DNA from 4 places in the Exiguobacterium sp. A1_3_1 genome. Region 4 is predicted to be linked to each of the others. Evidence: riboswitches for the same ligand, from Rfam matches in the RefSeq annotation. Region 4 holds a riboswitch; each other region holds the start of a gene.

Region 1 (5,527 bases), on a different contig from region 4:
TCACGATCGACCAAGAAGGTGGAATCGTTACTCGGCTCGGAACAGGGACGAACTTACCTGGCAACATGGCGTTAGGTGCGACCCGCAGTAGCACATATGCCAATGATGCCGGTCATATCATCGGTTCGGAACTGCGTGCGCTCGGCATCAATGTCAACTTTGGTCCGGTTCTCGACGTCAACAGCAATCCTGGAAATCCTGTCATTGGTGTCCGCTCGTTCTCGAGTGATCCGGCGCTCGTCGGCACACTCGGTTCCGCTCTAATGAAGGGAATTCAGTCTGAAGGTGTCGCGGCGACCGCCAAACACTTCCCGGGTCACGGCGATACGGCGACCGATTCCCACTATGGATTACCGGTCGTTGACCGGTCCCTGCAGGAGCTAGAACAAGTCGAGCTCGTACCGTTCAAGCGAGCTATTGCTGAAGACATCGATATGATCATGACAGGACACATCGGGATGCCGCAAATCGAACCTGAAGTCGTCACGTCGATAAATGGTACCTTCCCTTTACCTGCGACGTTATCGGATGATGTCATCACGGGCGTACTGCGCGAAAAACTTGGCTACGATGGCATCGTCATCACAGACGCGTTGAACATGCAGGCGATCGCCGACAACTTTACGGAATCAGAAGCCGTCTTAAAGACGTTTGACGCCGGTGTCGATATCGCGCTCATGCCGACGATCCTTCGTTCCGAGCAGGATGTCACAAAACTCGACCGGATTTTCAAGGATGTGATCGCAGCAGTCAAAGATGGTCGCCTCTCAGAGGAACGAATCGATCAATCGGTTGAGCGGATTCTGACACTGAAAGCAGAACGCGGAATTTGGAACGGTACGACTGACACGACATCCCTAGCTGAAAAAATCGCGCAATCGGACCAAATCGTCGGCAGTCCCGAGCATAAAGCAAAAGAACGTGCGATGACGGAAGCCGCGGTCACACTCGTGAAAAATGATCAGCGGACCTTACCATTCAAACCGAAAAAGAATGCTAACGTTCTTGTGATCGCTCCTGCGGCGGATCAAACGGACAGCATGAAAAAGACGATCGCTTCCCTACCGAAGAATCGGAACTGGCACGTGACGACAGCGAATTACTCGGCTACTACGCTACCGCTCGACCAAAACCCGACATTACGGGCGCAACTCGATGCAGCAGATTACATCATCGTCGGTTCCAACGTCAACACGAGTGCTAAACTACTCCCTACTGCACCAGAACAAGCGATTCCGGCTTCGATCTTCCGCTATGTGAAACAAACGGATACACCATCCGTCCTGCTCAGTCTCCGTAACCCATACGATGTCGCCGTTCAACCGGACGCACCGGCACACGTCCTCGTCTATGGCTTCAAAGGCGATCCAAACGGTCCAGACTCCGAAGCAGGCAATCTAAAATCAGCGGGACCGAACCTGCCTGCAGGTATCCGCGCAATCTTCGGAACGTTCAAACCGCAAGGCACTTTACCGGTTGATGTGCCGGTCTTTAAGAACGGTGTCTTTACCGATCAACTGCATCTCGAATTCGGTGACGGCTTTAAAAACTGGAAAAAATGATGACGTGATACACCAAAAGACCGAAGCTCCTTAAAGGATGCCTCGGTCTTTTAATGATTGATACGGATATTCAGCTTCTTCTTTCGCACGATGGTAGACGCGGTATAACCAATAAGTCAGCAGTGCATAGACGACGATGACAAGAACAGCAGAAATATAGCTTCCCATGCTATACGCTACCTTGAAGTTTCGAGTCGATGCGGATATACCGGATAACACGATCAACGTTGGGATGATAAGTCCTACAAATCTTACTTTGACTTTATCAAGCATTCGTTGCATAGCATATGCCGCGAGGATTACGAGTGTGATGACTATGATTTCCATTCCAATCCCTACTCTCACTAAATGGTATTCCTAATTCTACCATCTAGTGATTCAAGAAGATACCGCTCGTGCTGGAATCGTTTCGTAAACTGACGCAAATGTCTCTTCCGTCCACCCCATGTGCCAGAAGAGTAACTCATAGTAACAACTCGTCACGAAATGACGTTTCATCCGCTCGCGTTCCGTCGGGCTCGCTTGCTCCGCCAGCGCATCAAGCCGTGCAATCTGTTCAAAGACGACCTTTTCAAACCATTCCGAGCTATACGTGTCGATCCATTGCTGATAGATTTTTTCTTCCGGTGTACACGTTAGTAATTGTTGCCCGACTTCATAATACAACCAGTAACATGGCAAGATGGCAGCAATCGTCTCACCGAGCGTTCCTTCACTCGCATGATGCATGTGCGAGACATACGCATATGCTGTCGGTGCCGGTTCAAATGCTTCAAGATCTGCTTCCGTAATACCGAGCGGCTCAAAAAATGATTGATGTAAGCTCAACTCTGCCTCGTAAGTCGAAGTAGCATGCTCGGCAAGTGTCGCAATCGTCGCGAAGTCGTCTGCTTTTGACGCTGCCTTCGCTTGAATCTTCGCAAAGTGTTTTAAGTAATAGGCATCCTGCATGACGTAATGCCGAAATTTCGAGAGCGGTAACGTCCCCTCCCCGATTCCTTGTACGAATGGGTGCGTAAAACTACTATCCCAATACGCTTGTGCCGCTTGTTTGATTTCTTGTGTGAATGTCATGATCTCATCCTCCTCGTTTAGTTATGAAACGAAAAAACACCACCCCGAAACACACGGGCATGGCGCAAGAAGAACAAGACTTGACGCCACTTCCCTCCGTAAGTACGAACTTAATCAGGTTCAAAGGGTCCGAACGTCTTCGTTCGTCTCAGTCGGTCTACCGACTCCCCTAGTGGTCATTATTCGATTCAAATTCACTATAGCATGCTGAAAACGGAAGTCAAGTTGTCTCCTTTTCGCTATACTATGGAGTGTCAGAAGACGGATATCGTCTCCATCTGCAGACCGATTCCGAACAGACATCGTTCCCGTACACTAAATTTAGTACCTGATACTATAATTCATTCTGTTACTTACAATTGGAGGATTTCATTATGCATACACCAACAAAAATCATGGCATCAGCCGTTATCGCTTCTGCTTTATTACTCCCAACAGCCGCATCCGCCGAACAAGTCGTCGATAAGACGATCGTCACACTCGGGGAGTCGCTCGGCGCAAAAGATAAAGCATGGGTGCTTTCACGTCTCAATGCACCGGAAGGGATCACACCGATCATCGCCACTTCTGCTGACGAGGAAAAATATCTCGGGAAAAACATCCCACAGTCGCAAAAAGGCGGCAACATGTATTCGTCGGCTAAAATCGAACTGACGGAAAAAGGAGATGGACTCTCCGTCTCGACGGAAAACATCACATGGGTGACGAAGGATATGTATCTCAACGCTCTCGTCACAGCGGGTGTCAAAGATGCCGACATCACGATTACTTCCCCTTACAAGGTGACCGGGACATCGGCACTGACAGGAATAATGAAGGCGTACGATCAAACTTCCGCTGAAACCGGGATAAAGTTAAGTGACGAACGCAAGGATCTAGCACAGCAAGAATTATCAGTCACATCAGACGTTGGAAAAACGGTCGGAACGGATAAGGTGGCTGACTTGATGAATGAGATCAAGGCTGAGATCGCCAATCAAAAACCGGAAACCAAAGTCGAAATCGAAAACCTGATCGTCCAAGTCATTCAAAACAACAATATCCAGTTGTCTGACGCACAAATGGACCGGCTGACGAATCTGTTCAATCAAATGGAGCAAGCGAACATCAACTGGGGACAAATCGAGAGTGGATTGAAAAATGCGGGACAAGACATCCACGCGTTCGCAACTTCAGAAGAAACGAAAGGTTTCTTCGCTAAATTATTCGATGGACTCAGTGACTTCTTCAGCTCGATTGCTGGCGTGTTCAAATAATTCAGACTTCCGTAACTGAAAAAAAAATAGTAAACTTGAGATATCTGAAACGAAAGGTGGTGTGAAAAGATGGACTTTGCCGCGTGCAAACACTGGTTGATGGAACAATTGTATCTGTTGCGCGCGATTTTTCATGGAATGGCGTTCTAAAGCACCCGTCTGCCCTTTTTAGAACTTCATGATTGAAAAATACAGCAAAGCGCATCTTTCACACGTGATGGAGAGTGCTATTTGCGCTCTCCTTTTTTTGATGCGCGCGAAAGGATCAATTGATTATGATGATTTGCGACATTAAACACCTAACCAAACAATTCGGAGGCGAAACGATCTTAACGGATGTTTCCCTCTTCTTAAACGAACACGACCGTGTCGGTCTAATTGGACGAAACGGGAGTGGCAAGACGACATTACTCCGCTTGCTTGCTCGCCTTGAGCAACCGGACGGTGGTGTCATCTATCAAAAGAGCGGTTTGACGATCGGCTATTTGGAACAACTTCCTGTATATAGTGAGACGATGACCGGACTCGACGTCCTTTGGACAGCGTTTGAAGACATCCTCGCGATCCGTTCTCGGATGCAACAGTTGGAGCAAATGATGGCGACAGCACCAGAGAATCTTGATGCGTTACTCGCACGATATGCGGAAGCGACGAATGCGTTCGAACAAAAGGATGGCTATCTACTCGACTCGAAAATCGAGCGCATGGTGAACGGGTTACACCTTCGTCCGTTACTCACTCGTCCTTTCCACCAGTTGAGCGGTGGTGAACAGACGAAGATTTGTCTCGGTCGCATGTTACTCATGGAGCCAAATCTGCTCATTCTTGACGAACCGACGAACCATCTTGATTTAGCTGCCGTGGAATGGCTGGAGCAGTTCTTACGGGACTACACAGGAACCATCCTGCTCGTCTCTCACGACCGGGTCTTCTTAGACGCCGTCGTCACCTCGATCGTTGAACTCGAGGATGGTGAACTGACAACCTATATAGGGAATTACAGCGCGTTCGTCGTCGAACGAGAACGTCGCTTGATGGAACAGTTCCACGCCTACCAAGAGCAACAGAAAAAAATAAAGAAAATGAAGGAAGCGATTCGTCGACTCCGGCAATGGGCAAACGAAGCGTCTCCACCGAGTGAGAAATTATTCCGTAAAGCAAAATCGATGGAACGAGCACTCGAGCGGATCGAACGGATTAAACGACCACAACTCGAAGCCAAAACCGCTGATGTCTCCTTCTCTTCCACTGATCACTCGAGCCAAGTCGTCTTTCGTGCTGAAGAACTCTCGTTTGCTTACGGAATCCGCCACATTTTTGATGACGTCTCGTTCGAGATCATGGCACAGGATCGGATCGCGATCGTCGGAACGAATGGGAGTGGGAAATCGACATTGCTCTCACTTCTGCTTGACGAATTATCACCAGACGCGGGCACACTCACGCGTGGACCATCGAATCATGTCGGTTACTTGTCCCAGCATGCCCATTTCGAGGAGGACGCGCGATTAATCGACTGGTTTAGAGACCGGATTGCCGTTCCAGAAGCGGAAGCCCGCCATATCCTAGCCCGGTTCCTGTTCTTTGGACCAACTGTCTTTCGGTCCATTTTGTCACTGAGCGGAGGCGAACGTG
Region 2 (5,527 bases), on a different contig from region 4:
TTGTGTTTGACTCTACATCGCGTTACCATCCTTGCGAGGAAAATTGTCATTTTACGCAAGGGTGATGAAATAGTTAATTCAACTTCAAATGCGATATAGTAAACACTCAAGCTTTTCGAACTTAAACAAGGAGGAATACGATGAAATATTCACTATTAGGAATTGCGATTATACTTTTCGGAGTCGCAATAATGGTCGCATATAGCTCCACTGGTTATGCCTATCTATTAGGGACAAAAATCGGTCTGACGATATCTTTCATCGGACTGATCATCAATATACTTAGCCTTTTCTTAAGAAGCGATAACAGCAACCAGGAATAAGACGTTGGCATCATTTCTTTGCTACATAGTTACGTAAAACACTTTCAACTAATTCATACAATTCATGTCATTCTCGAGCGCGATATGCTTCAAACGCTTATGTAAAGCCACGTCAAGATCAAGCGAAACTTTCTTACGAACAATCCTTTCCAACTTCTTCTCGATCTTGAAGTGGCGATTTTGTAGTTTCTTCCGTATTTTGTTACTGATTATTGTACGTTTACATCAATTTTCTGATAACAGCTGTTCATGTAAAATGATCAGCAGAAGAATCTTTTTTTAGATTTTCTCAAAGAGAACCTTGTATATTTAAGTTAATTCTTCTTTTTCAGGTCTTGACCATCCTTACTTAAAAACAAAACGAAGAACTTAAGAGTTCTTCGCTTTTTTGTTTTTAAGACCTAATGGAATTGCTATAACAGCAAGAATACCGATGAAAACCGTTAAACAAAACGGTAGGCTAGAACCATCCATATTCAGATCATCAGTCAGAGAACTTGCTTTGAAAAACAATATAATTGAAACAATGGCGAGAACCACTGTATTGAATGATATGTATATAAAAGATGAAATTTTAGATCGAACAGCTAAGAAGATTACATTTACTAAAACTAAAAAACCTAATAAATAAAAAATGGAATTTAAGGAATCAAAAACACCAGTCATACAAGAGCACCCCTTTAATTAGTATAAGAAAAATATACCATTTTAATCTTAAAAAATGTGTTTATTATACTACAAAAACCACTTTTTTAACAATTAAATAAGTGTAATTATATTTTTGACAGCTTCATAATCGCACCTGTGAGATTTCACGATATAATTCAATTTCCTCTGGATGATGAGCTTCCATTCGAGATTTTGCAGCAATGAGATTTGGATCGTTCCATCCATTTCCGACATCAAGTTCGTCAATCGAAAGTAACGCCGACTCATGTTCGGGTCTTCAAGGATTTCTTCGAAATTTTTTCGGAATTTAGCTAAAGTTTTTATCTAATTTATCAATTAAACTTAGATGTTCTCGAAGCGTAGTACTTTGATAGGACTCTTTAAACAATCCTCTTTTTTGTAACTCAGGAATGATCATGTCTACAAAATCTTCCAAACTTGATGGTAGTGACGGTGGCATTAAGTTGAAGCCATCTGCCACTCCTTCGTTAAACCAAGTTTCCATCTGATCCACAATTTCTTCCGGAGTACCAATCAATGTCAGGTGTCCTCCTCCCGCTGCCAAATAACCTAGCAATTCTTTTAGAGTTGGATCCGTATCTTCGATAATCTCTAGAATCGTTTGATAGCGTCCAATGGGTCCTGAAAATTCTTCAATTGATGGTAAGATCGGAATCTTTGCTTCGAGATCCCATGTGGAGCAGTCCTGTTGTAAAAAGAAACTCAATTGTTTTAATGCATTGGCAACCGGTAATTTTTCATCTAGTTCGCCTTTTTTGGCTAGTGCCTCTTCTCTTGTTTTCCCAACATACGTTACTAAGCCTGGGTATATCTTAATCTTCCGATTGGGTGATTCAGTTTGTTTAATTTGTTTATGGAGTTTTTCACGAAAAGCATGGGCTTGTCTAAAATTCCATGACACAGAATAGACAGCATCGGCATGTTTTGCTGCTAGGGCGATTCCTTGTTCTGACGCACCTGCCTGCATCGCTACTGGCTTTCCTTGGGGACTTCGCGGCGCAGACAAGGGACCTTTTACACTGAAGTAGGTTTCGGTATGATGAATAGGTTGGATTTTTTCAGGCTCAATCAATCGATTAGTTGATCGATCCGCGAGAAAAGCCGCTTGATTCCAGGATAAAAATAGCTTCTCCATCAATGTAGCGAATTCGTCCGCCTTTTTATACCGCTCTTCCCTCGGTGGAAGTGAATCCATTCCGTGGTTTAGTGCTTCCCAATCCGTCATCGAGGTCACTAAGTTCCAGCCTACCCTCCCCTTCGTTACGTGATCAAGGCTTAGAAGTTGCCTTGCTGCTGTATACGGATTGGAGAACGTGCTCGATATCGTAGAGACTAATCCTATATGATCCGTCACTTGAGAAATAGCCGTTAGATTAATTAAAGGATCCAACCAAAAGGCAGGTAAATCCGTCGCATTGTTAGCCGGAAAGGATTGATTGTCAGCAAAAAATACTGCATCCAAACATCCGCCTTCCGCAATTTGAGCCAAACGCTGATAATAGCGGCTCTCGCCGATCTCTTTAATCGCGGAATCAGGCATTAACCATGCGGCTTGATGATGACCACATCCATATAACAAAACGCCAATATTTAACTGATTTTTATTCGTCATCTGCTATTCACGAATCCCTTCTCTGACAAGCTGAGAATCTTTTAAAACGCCCGCTTCAATTCATCGTTAACCCACCATCGACCGTTACGTTTTGACCGGTAATCCCAGATGCTGCTTCTGATGCCAGGAAGGCGACCATTTGCGCTACTTCTTCTGGACTCGTCACTCTTTTCAATGGGGTCGATTGGGCAATTAAGTCGAATACTTCAGCGGTTGTCACAGCACTCGCATCTGTTACTTTCAACAATCCACCGGAGACGACATTCACGTTTATGCCATATTGACCTAGTTCTGCGGCCAGATTGCGAGTAAATCCTATTAAGCCTGCTTTTGCTGTTGTGTATTCATGATAAGGAACAACTGGGTTTTGATAAAGGTTTGTTCCAATGCTGATGATACTACCGCTATGTCGTTCCATAAATTGCGGCAGGACACTTTGGATGGTGAAAAAAGCTGCTTTTAGCGTTCCATCAAGTTGCTTTTGATAATCTTCCCACTCTAAATCGATGAACGATTTTTGAGCAACCGGATCAAATTTAAAATCTACTAGTGCATTATTGACGACAACATCGATTTGACCATAATGTGCTGTTGCGTATTGCATCATGCTCTCAACATCTTCCCGCTTCGTAACATCTGCATACAAGGCAAGTGCATTCTCTGCTCCCAGTTCGCTCACAAGCTTTTCTGCTGCCTCCTTGCTTTTATAGTAATTAATCACCACTTTAAATCCATTGTTCACTAACACCCTTGCAATCGTCGCCCCAAGTCCTCGGCTACTTCCTGTCACTAATACTGTTCTGCTCATTCTTGTCCACTCCCTCATCCATTTTTGCAACTTAAATAGCGAAGTAGTAAACAAAAAAACGCAACTCTCCAAAAGGAAAGTTGCGCACATCTAAATAATCACATAGCAAAGAACGATATCATCGTCTCCGCTTGTTCATCAGAGTTTACACTTCCCTACGCTAGTACGACCTAGTTCAGGTTCAAAGGGTTTGAGTAGCTACTCATCTCAGTTTAATAACACCCCTAGTGATTCTATTTAAGTTATCTTCACTGTAGTGGTCTTGAAAACCCCTGTCAATGATTCTGACAGATAAATTCATTTCTAGTATTCTAAAAAGCGAGTAAACGAGGTGAATCATGAGTCCATCACGATTACTCCGATACAGTGACATCCTGTACCAAACGATTCTTTTTAGCATTTTTATCTTTGATGATTCCTTGATACGAAATCGATTCATTTTTCGTATCGATTACCGTGACTTGGAAATCCGAATCATTGATATTAGCGATATGGTATAGCTTTCCCTGCGCAATCATCGTATAGGAGCCATTGAAGCGGTAAGCACGCTGCCCTTCCACTTGATGTTGCTTGACTTGATTCGTCTTAAAGTCATAGGTACTCCATTTGATGCTTTTACTTTTTTCTGAATCAAACGTACCGTAAGCGATCAGTGATTGGCTATTTTCATCAGCATTAAAGTTCCCTTCCGCTGCATACGCATCAAGTGCTTTGATTCGTTTGATGCCTTTGCCGTTATCTAGATAATAAGCGCTATCTTTTTCTACCCCTTCCGCATCATATGCGATTTCACGATAGACAATTCCATAGTCGTTCACTGCCACATAATGACGCTCTTGATTAGTCTTGAGTTGCTTGGATTGAAGCGTCTCCACTTTTCCTTTTGCAAGGTTGAGTAATAACACCGTCGATTTTTCCTTTGCTCCATGATCATCCCGTTGGACGTATACGTTCATGCCGTCTTGATGGAAGACACGGATGTCAGCCATTTCACGATCCGGTACCGTTAAACGATGAGAAAGCGTCTTTTTAAATTGTTTCTGTGTACTTTTGTCATAAGAATGATAGTTCAACTGAGATGCCTTTACTTCAATTCCGTATGTCCGCGAGCCCATTTCACTAGTAAATACGTCTTCCTTAGAAAGAAAGCGATAGAAATCAGCAGGGAAGTCTGCAGCGTAGCTATTGAACAACCCTGTGATATAGTTCTGCGACTCACTATGGATTTGACCGTCCAATTGGATATTGTATTGAGTAGGCTTGATGTCTCCATTTTCAATTTCGATGTTTACTTTTTTAAGAGCTTCTGCATTTTCTTTTCGTATACTCTCGACTTCATAATCCGATCCTTTAATGCTTACGGCGTAACCAAAATAACTGAGTAAGGTGACGCCAGCAATACCTCCTACGATAATCATTTCTTTATATCGTCTCATGACTTCCTCCTTCTAATGATTAAATAGATACTTTATGGTTCAATAGTCGAACACATTTCCAACTTATATATGCAAAATAGATGAGGATAAAGGAAAGATAGACGAATACTTGTTGATTCGGGACGAGAATGCTAGTCAAATCAAATAAGTAACGTAATGCAATGAATGGTACGATCAAGAGCGCTACATCCTTTGCGATCGTCACCAAGGCTTTCCCTTTTTGGTAGGACCGCTCTGTTAAGACGAACAAGAAGACCATCGTGATGACGAAGAGTGCGACCGCTAAAATAACGAATGTATCGATCACATTAAAGGTATAGAGCATGTTCAACGCAGCTGACTCCCCGATGATTTTGGATGCTGCTTGTAAATGTTCCGGGAGTAACCATTCGTAGAGTCGACGACTTAGAAGAATCGTGATCCACTGGATGCCCATGAAACCACACACAAATACCAATACTGTTGTCAGTTTGGATAAGAGGATTGTGATGCGTTTACCCGGCAACATCAATAAACGGTAGATGTACTTGGACTCGCCATACCAATCGCGGTACCAAATTTGAAAGGCATATAGAATCGTGAACATGATACCGATGGCAATCATGTACTTGAAGTAGTTGGTCGCATCGCCAAACGTCAACGGTCCATTCAATTGATC
Region 3 (5,527 bases), on a different contig from region 4:
ACGTTCCTGGAACCGATATGTTCCTTGATGCGAGAGCAACCGCCCGAGTGTTGCAAGCAACGTACTTTTCCCGGATCCGTTTGCCCCGAGTAGCATCACCCATTCTCCCGTCTTCAGGGAAAATGTCGCATCGGTCAGCGGGTAAGGGGCTTTCGTCGATAATACAGCGACGTGTAACAAGGCAGTGCCTGCTGTAGCGACTGGAGGAAGCACGTGAAGTCGCGCTGCTTGTGGTCCGTCTATGGGTAACGTCTCTAACGTGTACGGATACAAAGAGGGAACAGCGATCCCTTTCGATTGAAGCTCTGTATACGCCTGCGGGAACAAATCCTGCGGATGCGCCGTTGCAGTCACTGATCCGTCCTCAAGTAAGACGATTTTGTCGATGTAAGGTAAACAGACATCGAGTTGGTGTTCGATCAAGACAATCGTTAAATCATGTTCTTTCTGAATCCGAAAGATCAACGCCATCAGCTCGTGTTGCCCGATCGGGTCAATCTGAGCTGTTGGTTCATCGAGTAATAAGATCGTCGGCTCAAGTGCCAGGACCGCGGCGAGCGCGAGGCGTTGTTTCATCCCCCCGGATAGACTCGCGATTGGTGTCGAGAAGGGGAGAGGGAGACCAACGAGTGCGAGTAAGCGTTCAATGCGTTCCTCCATCTCTGCGCGTGGAATCGACCGGTTTTCTAAGCTAAAAGCGATTTCGCGTCCGATCGTTTCCATGCAGAACTGTTCTTCTGGATTTTGGAACAGCACTCCGACCGAACCGGACCGGGTAACGGTTCCAGTCTGTTCGACTTCAATCGTCTCTGGTGTCAGTCCGGCTAGGGCATGAAGCAGTGTCGTCTTGCCACTCCCGCTTCGTCCGAGCAGAAGGGTCGTTCCTTGCTCGATCGTCAGCGATACATGATCGAGCACCGACTTCATCTGACCGGGGTAGCGGATGCTGAGATCGTCGACAGTAATCATGCGACTTCCCGTTTCGCACGTCCTGCCGCAAACCCGTTCAAGACACCGGTCGCAACAAGGCGACGGACGAGAATCGCTGCAAGCAAGCCGCCCAGTAATGCGCCACTAATTAATTGTAAGCCAGTTGTCGCAAGCAACGTCGTCGTCGTGTAGTAACCGAATCCGTTCGCGATCAGACTATAGACAATGCTACCAATCGCGGCTCCAACACCCGATAACATCAATGTCCATGTGTCATAACGGCGATAACGCGTCATCGCAAAGACGATTTCCGCACCAAGCCCTTGGCATACCCCGATCAGTAGAGCCGATAAACCAAAGTGACTACCCGTGAACAGCTCGACGGCTGCCGCGACGATTTCCGCGATGAGAGCGGCACCTGGTTTTTGAATGATTGCTGCGACGAGCGGGCTCGCGATGATCCAGATCCCAAACATCCAGTTGGCACCGACAGGTCCGAAGATCGCAGACATCGGTAACCAGAGTGTTGACCAACCAAGATAGATGACCCCGCAAGCGACGGCGAGCATCATCATGACCATGATTTCTTTCATTTTCCAGTTTTGCATTAGGTACGTCCTCCTTAGAATGGGGGAGACGCCAAAAAAGACCGCCCTCCGTAAAAAAGAGAGCGGTCCTCAGAAAAACTGCGCGCAGCAGGAGTCATTGGATGTGATCGCTCCACTTTCCTACGCTAGTATGAACTAGATCAGGTTCGAAGGGTCCGAAGTGAATCGTCTCAGCCAAATGGGCTCCCCTAGTGGATATGGTAATAGGTGATACGCTGTTCACTTTAGGCAATCTTCTGTCTATTGTCAAGACACAAAAAAACGATACGCCACGAAGGGCGTATCGTCAAACGACTTATTTGTTGTCTTCGTTCTCTTCTTTTGCTTCTTCTGAAGACTCTTCCGTAGCTTCCGCTTCGTTGTCTTCACCAGCTTCCGCTTGTGCCTCAGCTTCTGCTTCTTCGATTTCCTCAAGCTCTTGTTCAAGCGTTGATTCGACGACAGCTGCGACTTGAATGTCGCCTTCAGTGACGATACGGAAATCTTTTTGTTCCGGAAGATCAGCTACAGAGATTGAATCGCCGATTTCGAGGTTCGTGACGTCGACTTCGACGTTCTCTGGCAATTTATCTGGTGTTGCTTCGACTGTTACTTTAAAGAGTGTCTGTGACAGGAATCCGCCGACTTTAGCGCCAGCTGCTTCGCCGACGAGTACGACGTCTGCTTCGACTTCTGTCTCTTCATCCATTTTAACAGCGATGAATTCAACGTGATCGACAGTTGGTGTGAAGACATCCATATCACGACGGTTGATCAAGACGTTAATATTTTTACCGTCGAGTTTCAGTGAAATCAAGACGTTCTCACCGTTTTCTCGAACGATTTTAAGCAATTCTTTTTCTTCGAATGCGATTGGTGTACTTTCCACTTTGTAACCATACACGACACCAAGAGCTTTTCCTTCATGACGTAATTGTTTACGGAGTGAGCGTGGACGTACCTCGCGTTTTTCGGCTGTTAATTTAACTGACATGTTCATTTCCCCCTTGAATTTGGTATAGCCCTCAAAAGGTAATGAATGTAGGAGCAGGACAAGTCCTGAACAATATGAAACATGCTAAGACAATCGGTTTCAGACTCGCTTTGAATCTGACGCTTTCGTGACTTTGCATTTCTCTCCCAGGTCATTACGCTGATATTGAGAAACATGTGTGAGTAAGTCACCGGTTTGATGCGGTGCTAGTGAGTTTATACCCCTATGTTTTAAATCCTTAAACCTTTATTTTTTATTTTTTAAAGTCGAAAGACCTCCAAACCGCTTGAAATCAAGGGTTAAGAGGTCTTTCATTTTGTTCATTTTTTATGGTGATGCGTTGGTTTTCACGGACTAATACACGGATGAGACGTTCGATGTGCCGCATCGTCGTCTGTCCCATCGTTGAGATTTGGAGCCATTGATTGCGGACGAGATAGTCGCTTTCATATTGAACATGATAGCCCTGGATCCGGAGAGCGTCTCCTAAAGCCGTTGCCGACGGATGGACGATCGTCAGAATTCCCGGCGCTTGTGCTTCTTGAGTCGCAAGCAGGTTGAAACCAGTCGCCCGAACGGCCTGTTCGAGATAAGTCATCTTGATGGCGGCTTGATCGAGATCAAGGGCATCGAGCGCTGCCTGACAAGCCAGCAACAGATTTGAGGAACCGGAAAAAGCAACCCCTTCCGCATAGAGTCCGAGATCCAGATAACGTGGAATCCGGGAGGAAGGCAATACGCTGGACGTATGCCCGATGAACGCAAGACCCGGTAAACCCCCAATTGCCTTTCCGGAGACGGTCGTGACGAATCTGCAGCCAGCGTATGAGAAACGTCCGGTCCCGACGGCGCTGATCGCATCGACGATGAGTGCGGTTCGTTGATTTAACAGCGCTTTTACCGCATCGAGATCGTAGAGAACGCCCGTAGACGTCTCACAATGCGTCAACCAAATCCAGTCGTACTCCGTTTGATGCAGTTGGCTTGCGAGTTGTTCTAATTCGATTGGGTGACCGGACGGAAGTAGGTGGATATCAAATGACTTTCCTGCTCGTGCCGCGTGATCGATCAAGCGTTGACCGAACTCGCCACCGTTTAGGATCAATCCATGTCCACTCAGTTGTTGTGCGACAATATCGTTGGCGAGGGTGCCACTGCCAACAGCCATCGAGACATGTGGCAAATCCAGCAACTGACACATCCGACCACGTAAATCTTGATCGAGCTGGCGCATCGAGGCCGTCCGGTGTGGGCGCGGTGCTTGTTGCGCCGCTTGGCGGACTGTTGGTGCAACCTCGACCGGACCGGCTAGAAAATGCAGAGGACGTAAAACGTCCGCGATGACGGACCGTTCGTATGTTGCGCGCGACAACAACATCGGTACGAACTGGGCATCGCCACTACCGAGCGTTGCTGCGATTGGTGTGAAGCCGAACCGCGCATATAGTTTAGCTTCCCGTGTCGTACCACTGATATAGACATGATCAATCGTTTCCCGCTCCAAGTAGACCATCAAAAAGCGCATCAATTGCATGAACGTACGACTATTGCGGTATTCGGGACGAACGCTGAGTAAGCGGATTTCCGCTGGGTCCGTCAGTGTCTCATCTAGCGTCACGCCCTTTTCCTCAAGCGAAAAAGGACGATGCTTCCGAATAGCAATCATCGCGACGAGTCGATCGTCTTCCTTGCCAATCAGATAGGTGTTTTGATCATGAAACCGGTCAATCCGTTTCCGTTCGATATTCGGTTGATGTTGCGGAATCTCTTCCGTGAAGGTGAGGTAGTTCAGTTCATGGATTGCTTCCGCGTCCGAAGCGGTGGCAATGGAAAAATCGATCATGAGACGTCCTCCTTATGTAATGACTGGCTTGTGGAGTGCATCATGAGCCCACAGGACAAGTAGACTTACGGCAACGGTACACAAGATATTGATGGGTCCCGCGTCAAAGTAGACAGGGAGTAACGGGAGTAGAACAACCGGAATCAGTCCCGCTTTGACGCTATCTTTCGTTACGAGATAAGACAGACCGAGTATGCCTAGTCCGGCAAGATATGCCCACGGCGTGATGGCGAAGACGATGCCGGAAAATACGGCATACCCTTTACCGCCGCGTCGCGGATGAAACAACGGAAACAAGTGACCGATGAGCACGGCAAGAGCGACGGGATAAAATGCGTCTGTGATCTGTAGTGCAAAAACGGTCTTCGCGGCATCAAACAGATACACGAATAAAAAGGCCGGGAGTCCACCGGCACGATGGGCGTTGCGGGCGCCGATGTTTCCGGAGCCGATCTGAGCCAAATCGGTACGACTGACGTACTTCCAGAGCGTACCGCCAAGAATACTACCGATAAGGTAACCAAGCAGGAGATCAAGGATCACCGATGTTCCTCCTTTGTCGTTACGAGATGAACGAGTTCCTTGACGGTCAAGGCATCACTGTCTGGAGCCGTCAGGACGGCATCGACCATCTGGGCTTTTCGATCTTGTAATTCCGTCATCTTTTCTTCGATTGTCCCGCGTGTCAGCAGTTTGATGACCGTCACGTCGGACTGTTGTCCAAGCCGGTGAGCGCGATCGGCAGCTTGCTGTTCGACGGCCGGATTCCACCAGCTGTCAAAGAGAATGACGGTATCAGCAGTTGCGAGATTCAGTCCCGTTCCGCCCGCTTTTAAAGAAATCAAGAAGAGATCGACTTCACCGTCATTGAACCGATCGCATAACGCCACCCGGTCTTCGAGTGGTGTCTCACCCGTCAACAGGAAGTGGGGGAGGTGACGTTGCGCGAGATCCGAGCGAATACGCTCGAGCATTTGTGTATACTGCGAGAAAATCAAGATCCGCTTTCCGACGGCCCGTTTTTCGACAATCAATGAGAGCAGACGCGTTCGTTTTGTTGCTTCCCCTGTGTATCCCTCAACGAATAAACCTGGATCGTTGCAAATTTGCCGCAAACGCGTTAACCCAGCTAGTAACTTCAAACGATCTTCGCGTTTCGTCTCGTCTAAGTGT
Region 4 (5,527 bases):
CATATTCACAAGCGATGAGACATGATGATCATCCAGGGAATAATAGACGACTTTGCCTTCTTTTCGGAACTTGACGAGTCCTTGTTTCAACAAAGACCGAAGATGGTGAGACGCCGTCGCAATCGAACAGTCGACAGAGGCTGAGACATCACAAACGCATAGTTCTTCTTCAATCGTCAACGCATAAACGATTCGCAGTCGTGTCGCATCCGAAAGAATCTTAAATAGCTTTCCGATTTCAAGTGTTGGGATCGTATCCACGACTTGTCCGATTTCAGACGCACGTTGTTCGTCAATCGCAATCGTTTCACAACGGGGAATATCCATGTCCGTCACCTCGTTTTTACCTATATTGCACCATGGGAAAACAGAACATTGCAAGTTTAGCGCATGCGCCTACGAATGAGCCAAAATACGAACCATCCTCCAACATAATCTCCGATATCCCAGACGATTCGATTTTGATCGACAGCGCGTACGCCGATATCAATGATTTTCGTACTCTCTAATCGGTTCGAATAGCGCTGTCGTAGCCGAGTCGGAATCGGTAGACGAAGAAGTACCCGGTAATAGATGTCTAAATGAGTATGTCCCCAAATTTCCGTCGCAATCGAGCTCGTTTTAATATACAACGGACGTTTGTAGCGTCTTTCATACTTTTCTTTCAATAAAAGGGCCATCTCATAAGATATACGATTAGGACGCGGAAATAAGACTTTTCCTAGATGGTAGATCCCCTGATTATCGACTCGAATGATTTGTGGTTCTAACCGATATCGAATCCAATAGCCGCGAAAACGGATCGTCTGCCATTTCAATACAATCACCTCTGAACGGATTATACCCTGTTCTAAAGTGATTGATGCCATTCTCGCACAGCATCTGTCATTTGCTGCGCAGCGAGTTGCCGATCTTCTTTAGCGAAAATTTCTGAAATGACGGCGTACCCTTCTAGCGGGATGGGAAGGGTGGAGACATTTGTTGCTGTGATTCCACCAATACCGATTAGAGGTAATCGTACGGCTTCCCGAATCGCCTGAAGCATCGTATGCGACATGGAATCAGCGTCCGCTTTGGATGACGTCGCAAATAGAGATCCCACGCCTAAATAAGAGGCTCCGTCTCGTTCTGCTTCAATCGCTTGTGCAACAGTGGCTACCGACACACCAATTACAGCATCTGGTAAAAGGCGACGTGCTGCGGTTAAAGGAATGTCTTCTTGTCCGATATGCAAACCAGCTCCGACGAGTAACGCGATATCGATCCGGTCATTGATGATCAAAGGAATGTCGTGTCGATCCGTCAGTCTCTTCAACCGAACTGCCTGATCGTAGAATTCCTTTCCTTGTGCGGTTTTTTCTCGTAGTTGCACGATCGTCGCACCACCTAAAACAGCTTCCTCAACGATCGTCTCGATCGCGACGCCAGGATGGTACCGACGATCCGTCACTGCATAGATGGAGTAATCAATTGACACGTTCTGTCACCTCCACCAGTTCTTGCTCCGTCATGAGGCTGATCGCATTGAACAATTCTCGTTTAAAATCACCAAGACCTTGCGCAGAGACTGCTTGTTCTCCTGCTTTTCCCATGACGAATGTTCCGTGAACAGCCGCCTCAAACGCCGTATATCCTGCGCCGAGGAAGCTCGCAATCAAGGAAGCCGTCATACAGCCCGTACCCGTGATGTCTCCTAGACGAGGTGTTCCTACATGTAATTCCATTTCGCGCGTTCCATCCGTGATATAGTCGTTCGGACCTGTCACGACGAGGACAGATTTGTGTTTGCGAGCGAATGCACGAATACTTTCTCGATCCATCATTGCATCTCCCGCAGCATCGACTCCCTTAGTTCGTCCGTCTTCCCCAAGTAACGTCTTGATTTCAGAAGTATTTCCTTTGATGACCGTACACCCGAGATCAATGAGTTCTTTAGAAAAGGCAGTACGTAATGTCGTTGCCCCTGCTCCAACTGGATCAAGAACGATCGGGACATTCAAACGTCCCGCTTCACGGGCTGCAAGTCGTTGAGCTGCTTGCATGTCTGCATCGATCGTACCAATGTTTAAGACAAGGGCTTGCGCGAGTCTAACCATCTCTTCTACTTCGCGAATGTCTTCCGCCATGACGGGTGATGCTCCAACAGCGAGTGTGACGTTTGCGCAGTCGTTGATCGTTACCGTGTTCGTCAGATGGTGAATGAGTGGTTTGTGTTCAAGAATGGTCGTAAACATGTGTATCCCTCCAAAGTGAATGAAAATGATGTGTCGGTCCAATACCTTGTCCGAGAGCAAATCCATGACGAATCGCCTCCGTGACATAGCTCTTTGCTTGTCTTACACTATCTGTCAAATCTTCTCCAAGCGCCATCCGCGCCGCAATCGCCGCAGATAAGGTACAACCAGTTCCATGAGTATGTTGATTGTCTAACCGTTCCGATGTGAAGCGGTGTTCTACTTCCCCATCAAACAACAAATCCGTCGCAGCTCCTGAGAGATGTCCACCTTTTAGTAATACTGCCCCTGTCTGTGTAGCTAATTGATGCATCGCCAGTCGCATTTCATCTAGATTGGTGACCGATCGTCCTGTTAAACGCTCCGCTTCCGGTAAATTTGGTGTGACGAGTGTCGCAAGCGGTAAAAGCTCCGAAATCAATGCTTGTTCAGCCTCCGTCCGTAATAGGGCATGACCGCCTTTAGCGACCATGACGGGATCTAATATGATCGGAACTGTCTGTTTGCGGAGATGTGTAGCAATGACACGAATCGTCTGCGCATTCGAGACCATTCCGATTTTGATCGCATCGACACGAATGTCTGAAAAAATCGACGTTAACTGGGCATCTACGATTTCTGGAGATAACTCTTCCACCGCTTGAACACCCAACGTATTTTGCGCCGTGACAGCTGTCAGGACGCTCATTCCATAAACGCCTAAAGCTGAAAATGTTTTTAAATCTGCTTGAATCCCAGCTCCACCACCGGAGTCGGATCCCGCAATCGTCAGTACATGTTTCATATTCTTTTCACCTTCCCATCGAGCAATATAAGGGAGTCGTGACCGACAAAAAAGCGTCGACCGCTGTAAAAAAGCAGTCGACGCTATACGAAAGCGTTATACACGCATTCCGGTATCCGTTCGGCTCAACTTTCCTACGCTGGTATTATCCAGTTCAGGTAATAGGGTCGAAAACAGATTGGTTTTCCTCTCAGCCGGATTCCTCCAGCTCCCCTAGTTGCTCAAGTATTCGTTTCGCCTTAACTGTAGCACAGCAGCAAAAAAAAAACGAGCCGAAGCCCGTTTTTTGATTACAGATATGCCAATGGATTCACTGCATTCAGAGGAGAAGAAGCACTATATTGATAACCTCCGACATGTAGTTCGAAATGTAAGTGTGGTCCTGTTGAATTTCCTGTACTACCAAGTGTTCCGACTTGCTGACCTTGAGAGACCGTTTGTCCTGCATGAACAGATAATGAGCTCATATGAGCGTAAACCGTCGTATAGACTTTTCCATCCAAGAAATGCGAAATCATGACGTGGTTTCCGTAAGGTCCACCACCTGATGCTGTAATGACGGTTCCGGCTGCTGCTGCGACGATCGGAGATCCGACGGGACCTTTGAAATCGACGCCATTATGGAATGTATAACCGTTTGCTCCACTAGCTGGTCCGAACCCTTGTGATACCCCACCAGAAGATGGTCGGACAAATTTCCCACCACCTGAAGCGATTGGTGTTGTATCTGAACTTGTTGATTCTGTATTCTTATTGGCTTGTTTTGCTGCTTGAGCACTTGCTTTAGCAGCTTTTTCAGCTGCCGCTTTCTCTGCTGCTGCTTTTTCAGCCGCTGCTTTAGCCGCTGCCTTCGCTGCCGCAATCGCACGTTCTTGCGCTTCGAGAGTCGCTTGCAGTTCTTTTGCGTCTAACAGTTCTGTCGTAAACTTCGTCTTCCCTTTTCGTAATTTTTTGAGTGTAGCACTACGCTCTTTCATTTGAACTTTTAACGCTTTTTTTTGTTCAAGCAATACTTTCTTTTCTTGCATTTGCTCCGCTTTTTTCTCAACAAGTGCTTGCTTTGCTTCTGCTAATTTTTGTTGTGTCGCGATGTAATCTGAAATCATTTTATCATCTTGTTCAGCAATCTTTTTACCCGCCATGACACGGCTGAATAAATCACCTAAATCCTTTGATCCAAAAATGACTTCTTCCCACTTAATCGAATTTCCATCGTTTTCTTGGAAAACACGTAAACGATCACCGAGTAGTTCTTCCTGCTTCTGTAGCATCTCCTCGTAACGAACAATGTCTGCCTTTAACTCATCGATTCGATTGCTTAACTGTTTAATTTGTTTATTTTTTTCGGAAACTTGGAAAATCTTTTCGTTAATCGCTGCGTCGATTCGATTGATTTGACGTTGTTCTTTTGAAATTTTAGCTTCTTGCTTTTTAATCGCTTTTTCTAATTTACGTTGTTCAGCGGCATTTTCAGCCTTTTTTTCTTTAATCGTTGCTGCCGCGATCGGTTGTGTACCTGTTGTAAGTAATGCCCCTAAAACAATGGTAGAAATTAGTTTTTTTAGCATATATCGTTTTCCTCACTTATGTATTTTCATTTTTTATTATAGTATTCAAGTTTCTCTCATATCTGAAATAGATTATAGCACCCTAATCGTTTCAAAAAAATTTCATTTACATTTCAAGTGAAAACGTTTTTTTGTAATATATATATTTCTTATCAAATATAAAAAAAAGAACCGTTGCATATGCAACGATTCTTAACTGTTTAAAACATAGTCATTGGATTTACTGAGTTAGCTGGACCTGTTGCACTGTAGCTGTATCCACCAACGTGAATTTCGAAGTGCAAGTGTGGACCTGTTGAGTTTCCTGTGCTACCACGTGTACCGATTTGTTGACCTTGGCTGACGCGTTGACCTGCACTAGCGTTCAATGAACTCATATGTGCATAGACTGTCGTATATGTCTTCCCGTTCAATTGGTGAGCAATCATGATGTGATTTCCGTAAGGTCCGCCACCTGATGCTGTAATGACTGTACCAGTTGCAGCTGCAACGATCGGCGTGCCAACTGGACCACCGAAGTCAATCCCGTTATGGAACGTATAACCGTTTTCTCCGCCTGCAGAACCATACCCTTGTGTCACAGCACCAGCAGTTGGATGAATGAAGAGTCCGCCTGATGATGGTGACGGTTTAGGTGTCGCAGGAGCTGACGGTGCTGGCGCAGTTGGTGCTGGTGTAGATGGTTTTGGTGCCGATTGTTTCGACGAACCAGAAGGTTTTGCTGATTGCGCTGCCTTCTCTTGTGCTGCTTGCTGAGCTGCCGCTTCTTTAGCTGCTTGTTGTTCCGCTTCTTTCTGAGCTGCTGCTTGAGCTGCTTCAGCTTCTGCTCGTGCTTTTGCTTCACGTGCCGCTTGAGCTTGACGCTCTTTTTCGATTCGAGCTTCTCGTTCACGCGCTGCTTTTTCAGCTGCAATCGCTTTTTCTTGAGCGATCAAAATTTG

The links. A riboswitch is a leader RNA that binds a small molecule or an ion and turns the genes downstream of it on or off. The one in region 4 is predicted to bind thiamine pyrophosphate.
Region 1: linked by a shared signal. The riboswitch ahead of tenA (thiaminase II) and the one ahead of thiD (bifunctional hydroxymethylpyrimidine kinase/phosphomethylpyrimidine kinase) in region 4 are both predicted to bind thiamine pyrophosphate.
Region 2: linked by a shared signal. The riboswitch ahead of F8N00_RS09900 (3-oxoacyl-ACP reductase) and the one ahead of thiD (bifunctional hydroxymethylpyrimidine kinase/phosphomethylpyrimidine kinase) in region 4 are both predicted to bind thiamine pyrophosphate.
Region 3: linked by a shared signal. The riboswitch ahead of F8N00_RS07080 (ECF transporter S component) and the one ahead of thiD (bifunctional hydroxymethylpyrimidine kinase/phosphomethylpyrimidine kinase) in region 4 are both predicted to bind thiamine pyrophosphate.

The regions. Positions count from the first base shown of each region.
Region 1 covers NZ_WBYY01000171.1:1,187-6,713, forward strand. Annotated here, with positions in the region: gene F8N00_RS14915 (glycoside hydrolase family 3 N-terminal domain-containing protein) at 1-1,562, shown strand, start outside; gene F8N00_RS14920 (hypothetical protein) at 1,593-1,889, opposite strand; gene tenA (thiaminase II) at 1,941-2,636, opposite strand; TPP riboswitch at 2,711-2,817, opposite strand; gene F8N00_RS14930 (DUF1002 domain-containing protein) at 3,011-3,892, shown strand; partial or broken gene abc-f (ribosomal protection-like ABC-F family protein) at 4,168-5,527, shown strand, end outside.
Region 2 covers NZ_WBYY01000080.1:1,436-6,962, forward strand. Annotated here, with positions in the region: gene F8N00_RS09885 (hypothetical protein) at 141-323, shown strand; gene F8N00_RS09890 (hypothetical protein) at 693-989, opposite strand; gene F8N00_RS09895 (LLM class flavin-dependent oxidoreductase) at 1,300-2,625, opposite strand; gene F8N00_RS09900 (3-oxoacyl-ACP reductase) at 2,681-3,433, opposite strand; TPP riboswitch at 3,569-3,669, opposite strand; gene F8N00_RS09905 (hypothetical protein) at 3,787-4,869, opposite strand; gene F8N00_RS09910 (hypothetical protein) at 4,889-5,527, opposite strand, start outside.
Region 3 covers NZ_WBYY01000047.1:13,848-19,374, reverse strand. Annotated here, with positions in the region: partial or broken gene F8N00_RS07085 (ABC transporter ATP-binding protein) at 1-969, opposite strand, end outside; gene F8N00_RS07080 (ECF transporter S component) at 966-1,538, opposite strand; TPP riboswitch at 1,639-1,738, opposite strand; gene F8N00_RS07075 (50S ribosomal protein L25/general stress protein Ctc) at 1,834-2,511, opposite strand; gene F8N00_RS07070 (GNAT family N-acetyltransferase) at 2,804-4,354, opposite strand; gene F8N00_RS07065 (glycerol-3-phosphate acyltransferase) at 4,367-4,897, opposite strand; gene F8N00_RS07060 (DEAD/DEAH box helicase) at 4,894-5,527, opposite strand, start outside.
Region 4 covers NZ_WBYY01000038.1:15,999-21,525, reverse strand. Annotated here, with positions in the region: gene F8N00_RS06160 (ArsR/SmtB family transcription factor) at 1-327, opposite strand, end outside; gene F8N00_RS06155 (hypothetical protein) at 384-818, opposite strand; gene thiE (thiamine phosphate synthase) at 851-1,477, opposite strand; gene thiM (hydroxyethylthiazole kinase) at 1,467-2,234, opposite strand; gene thiD (bifunctional hydroxymethylpyrimidine kinase/phosphomethylpyrimidine kinase) at 2,215-3,018, opposite strand; TPP riboswitch at 3,133-3,243, opposite strand; gene F8N00_RS06135 (murein hydrolase activator EnvC family protein) at 3,309-4,586, opposite strand; gene F8N00_RS06130 (murein hydrolase activator EnvC family protein) at 4,787-5,527, opposite strand, start outside.